Regions from separate parts of the Cellulosimicrobium sp. AB352 genome, predicted to be linked through region 1. Evidence: predicted binding sites of a transcription regulator. Region 1 holds the regulator's gene; the other holds the start of a gene.

Region 1 (2,198 bases):
CGGGACGCGACGCCCGCCGCCGAGCGGCTCGGCCGCGTCCGCGCGGAGGCCGGTGTCGGGATCGGCGAGGCCATCGACGACGTCGTCTGCCTGTACCGCGCCCACGACCGCGAGCCGGTCGTCGACCTGGTCCGCGGCGTGGCGGTCGGCTGGTCCGAGGGGTACGAGGCCAGCCCCGTGGCACCCGAGGTCCTGGACCCGGAGTCCGGTCTCGCGACGACCCAGTACCTGGTGCACCGGCTCCGCGAGACGTACGGCGCGGCCGAGCGCGCGGGCCTCGACGCGACCCAGACCCACGGGCTGCTCGTCGTCGACGTCGCGCTCGACGACCTCACCGGGTGGCAGCGGTTCGCGCGCTCGGCGGCGATGGGCCGCGCGCTCACCCACACGTTCGGCGAGGGCCACCCCATGGCCTCGATCGGCAACGGGCTCTTCGTCGTGCTCGGCGAGCGGGACGCCGACGACGCCATGGTGCGCACCGTGCTCCGCCACAACATCGAGCGCACCGGTCTCGCGCTGGGCGTGACGGCGATCCTGCGCCGGCCGCCGCGCGTCTGGCTCGAACCCCTCCCCCGCACCCACACGGCGGCCGTCCAGCTCCTCGACACGCTCCAGCGCTGACACGACGACGCCCCGACCCACGCGGGCGAGCACGTGGTCCGGGGCGTCCGGGGGCGTCTGCGGCCGGTGGGTGACCGACCGCCCGCGAGCAAGGCGGCGACCGCGCGTCAGCGCGGCGTGAAGGTGAGGCAGTCGGCGCGATCCTCGCCGGACGCGCCCGCCCCGACGCGGATCGACGGCGCGGAGCACTCGAGCGAGGCGTTGTGGACGCACTCCGTGCGCTGGCAGGCCCCGACGTGCGCGAGCACCTTCTCCAGCCCGCCCTTCGTGCCCAGCGGGATGAACGTGGCGCACTCGGCGTCGCCCGTGTGACCGGCGATCGTCACGGCGCCCGCGTGGCACCCGTGGTCGTGGTTGTAGCCGCAGCCGTCGATGGAACACTCGACGACCTGGGGCATCTCCGTGAGGCTGCTCATCGCGATCTCCTGTCTCCGAGGACCCGCCGTGGGTCGGTCTCCGCGTTCCACGGTATTCCCGGAATTCCTCGGTGTATAGCAAGGAAGGCCTTGCTTAGAAATGCAGGAATGCGCAGCAATTAGCGCACGGCATTCTTGCGGAAATGCCGCGTCGCAGGTCAGTTGTCGGTGCCGTCGGCCCGGGGCCGCCAGATGACGAGCGCGCGCGCCTCGCCGTGCTCGACGAGCGTCTCGCGCAGGGCCTCCTCCACCCCGCGCCGCACGCTGCGCCCGCGCGGCACGACGACGACGTCGCCGCTCGCCGCGGCGGCGAACACGCGGCCGCCCGGCTCGACGCGCGCCGAGAGCGCCTCGATGCGCCGCTCGAGCCGCTCGACCTGGGACTCGAGGGCGAGGATCCGCTGGATGCCCGCGAGGTTGATGCCCTCGTCGTGGCTGAGGCGCTGCACCTCGAGCAGCTTCGCGACGTCGCGCAGCGAGTACCGCCGCCCCCGGCCCGCGGTGCGGCGGGGCACCACGAGGCCGAGGCGGTCGTACTGGCGCAGCGTCTGCGGGTGCATGCCCGCGAGCGCGGCCGCCTGCGAGATGACGAGGACGGGCGCGTCCTGGTCGACGTCGCTCGCGGGAGCGCGTCCGACGCCGCCCGAGTCCCCACCGATCGAGAGATGATGAGTTTCCTGCTGGGGCATCATGGTCGCCCCCCTCACTCCGCGGCCTGGCGGACCAGGTCGGCGCGCACGTCCTGGCCGGCGGTCTCGGCGGCGAACGTCTCGACGGCCTCGCGCGCGGCCTTCGAGAGCTTCTGCGGCACGGCGACCTGGACCGTGACGAGCAGGTCGCCGGTCGACTTCGCGGTCTTCACGCCGCGGCCGCGGACGCGCAGCGTGCGCCCCGAGGGCGTGCCGGCCGGCACCTTGACCTTGACGGTCGAGCCGTCGAGCGTCGGGACGGCGATGGTGGCGCCGAGCGCGGCCTCGGGGAACGTCACCGGGACCGTGATCCGCAGGTTGTTCCCGTCGAGCGAGAACACCGGGTGCGGGGTGACGTGCACGGTGACGACGAGGTCGCCGTCGGGCCCGCCCGCCGTGCCGGGGCGGCCCTTGCCGCGCAGCCGGATCTTCTGGCCGTCGCGGACGCCCGGCGGGATGCGCGTGGTGACCG
Region 2 (2,198 bases), on a different contig from region 1:
AGGCGCGACGCCGCCTCGTCGACGAGGTCGATCGCCTTGTCCGGGAGCTGGCGCCCGGTGATGTACCGGTCGGAGAGCGACGCCGCCGCGACGAGCGCGGAGTCGGCGATCGTCACCTTGTGGTGCGCCTCGTACCGCTCCTTGAGCCCGCGCAGGATCGCGACCGTGTCCTCCACCGAGGGCTCGCCGACGAACACCTGCTGGAACCGGCGCTCGAGCGCCGGGTCCTTCTCGATGTACTCGCGGTACTCGTCGAGCGTGGTCGCGCCGACGAGGCGCAGCTCGCCGCGCGCGAGCATGGGCTTGAGCATGTTGCCCGCGTCCATGGCGCCCTCGCCGCCCGCGCCCGCCCCGACGACGGTGTGCAGCTCGTCGATGAACGTGACGACCTCGCCGTCGGAGGACTTGATCTCCTCCAGGACGGCCTTGAGGCGCTCCTCGAACTCGCCGCGGTACTTCGCGCCCGCGACCATGCTCGCGAGGTCGAGCGACACGAGGCGCTTGCCCTGGAGCGAGGTCGGGACGTCGCCCGCGACGATGCGCTGGGCGAGACCCTCGACGACGGCCGTCTTGCCGACGCCCGGCTCGCCGATGAGCACCGGGTTGTTCTTGGTGCGGCGGCTGAGCACCTGCACGACGCGCCGGATCTCGGAGTCGCGACCGATGACGGGGTCGAGCCTGCCCTCGGCGGCCCGCGCCGTGAGGTCGGTCCCGTACTGCTCGAGCGCCTTGTACGTGCCCTCGGGGTTGGGGCTCGTGACGCGCGCGCTCCCGCGGACGGCGGGCAGCGCGGAGCGCAGGGCCTCGGCGGTCGCGCCGGCCTGCTGGAGGATCGTCGCGGCCTGCGACGACCCGGCCGCGATGCCGAGGAGCAGGTGCTCCGTCGAGACGTACTCGTCGCCGAGCGCCTGGGCCTCCTTCGCGGCGGCGTCGAGCGCCGCGGACGTGGCGCGCGACGGCGTCGGCTGCGCGACGGCCGAGCCGCTCGCGGTGGGCAGCGCGACGAGCGCCGCGCGCACCTTCTGCCCGACGGCCTGCTTGTCCGCGCCGACGGCGTCCAGGAGCCCGACGGCCACGCCGCCCTCCTGCGTGAGCAGCGCGGCGAGGAGGTGGGTCGGCTCGAGCTGGGGGTTGCCGGCGGCCGACGCGGTCTGGATCGCCTCGCCGATCGCCTGCTGCGACATCGTGGTGAACTTCGTTTCCATAGGTGCTCCGTGTGCTGCTCGAAAAGATGGTCTGACCAGTGGAACGACTCCTAAGTTGAGTGTATTCCGCTCAACTTCGATCGGCACCCCCGCGCGGCCTCTCCTCGCTCGCCCGCGTCCCCGGAGCGGATGAAGTCCGGCCGCATTCCGTCTCAAAACGGCATCGACCCTCGCCCCGGGCGACGATCCGCGACATGCTGGGCGGGTGAACTCCTCACCCTTGCGCAGACGACTCGGCCTCGGTGCCCTCCTCGCCACCCTCGCACTGTTCCTCACGGGGTGCATGAGGATGGACATGGCCATCACCCTCAACGAGGACGACACGTTCGACGGCAGCGTCGTCATGGCGTTCTCGGACGAGGTCGCCGAGTCGATGGGCTCGGACCCCCAGGAGCTCTGGGACCAGATGGGCTCCGAGATGGAGTCCGAGATGCCGGAGGGCGCGACGCAGGAGCCGTACGCGCAGGACGGCTACACCGGCACCAAGATCACCTACGCCGACCAGCCGATCGCGCAGCTCGACACCGGCGCCGCCGACTCGATCTCCGTCACCCGCGAGGGCGACGACTACGTCGTGAGCGGCTCGATGGACATGACGGGCGAGGAGTTCAACCCGGACACGGGTGACGCGGCGACCGACGAGATGTCGCGGCAGATGATGGAGGGTCTCGACATCAAGATCGCCATCACGTTCCCCGGCGAGGTGGCGGAGTCCAACGGCGAGGTCGACGGCAACACCGTGACGTGGACCCCGGTGGTCGGCGAGGTCAACGAGATGACGGCGCGCGGCTCGGCCGTGCCCGGCGGCTCCGCGGGCTCGGGGACGGACGAGGGCACGGACGAGGGCACCGACGACGGCGCGACCGCGCCCGACGCCGAGAGCTCCGACGGGTCCGGCTCGTCGGCGTGGATCTGGTTCCTGGTCGGCGGCCTCGTGCTGCTCGGCATCATCGGCCTCGTGCTGTGGCTCGTGCTCCGCTCGAAGCCCGGCAC

What was found. Region 1 encodes HspR, which represses chaperone genes until heat shock. Its sites were predicted from a motif close to AAGTTGAGTCNNNNNGACTCAACTT; they were not measured.
Region 2: the regulator HspR is predicted to act here: its motif matches at 1,258-1,282, upstream of clpB (ATP-dependent chaperone ClpB).

What each region holds. Positions count from the first base shown of each region.
Region 1 covers NZ_JBMVFX010000021.1:59,807-62,004, forward strand. The annotation lists gene ACPCUX_RS14930 (hypothetical protein) at 1-621, shown strand, start outside; gene ACPCUX_RS14935 (DUF1540 domain-containing protein) at 729-1,037, opposite strand; gene ACPCUX_RS14940 (heat shock protein transcriptional repressor HspR) at 1,196-1,597, opposite strand; gene ACPCUX_RS14945 (DnaJ C-terminal domain-containing protein) at 1,741-2,198, opposite strand, start outside.
Region 2 covers NZ_JBMVFX010000012.1:109,326-111,523, forward strand. The annotation lists gene clpB (ATP-dependent chaperone ClpB) at 1-1,205, opposite strand, end outside; gene ACPCUX_RS10740 (LppM family (lipo)protein) at 1,501-2,198, shown strand, end outside.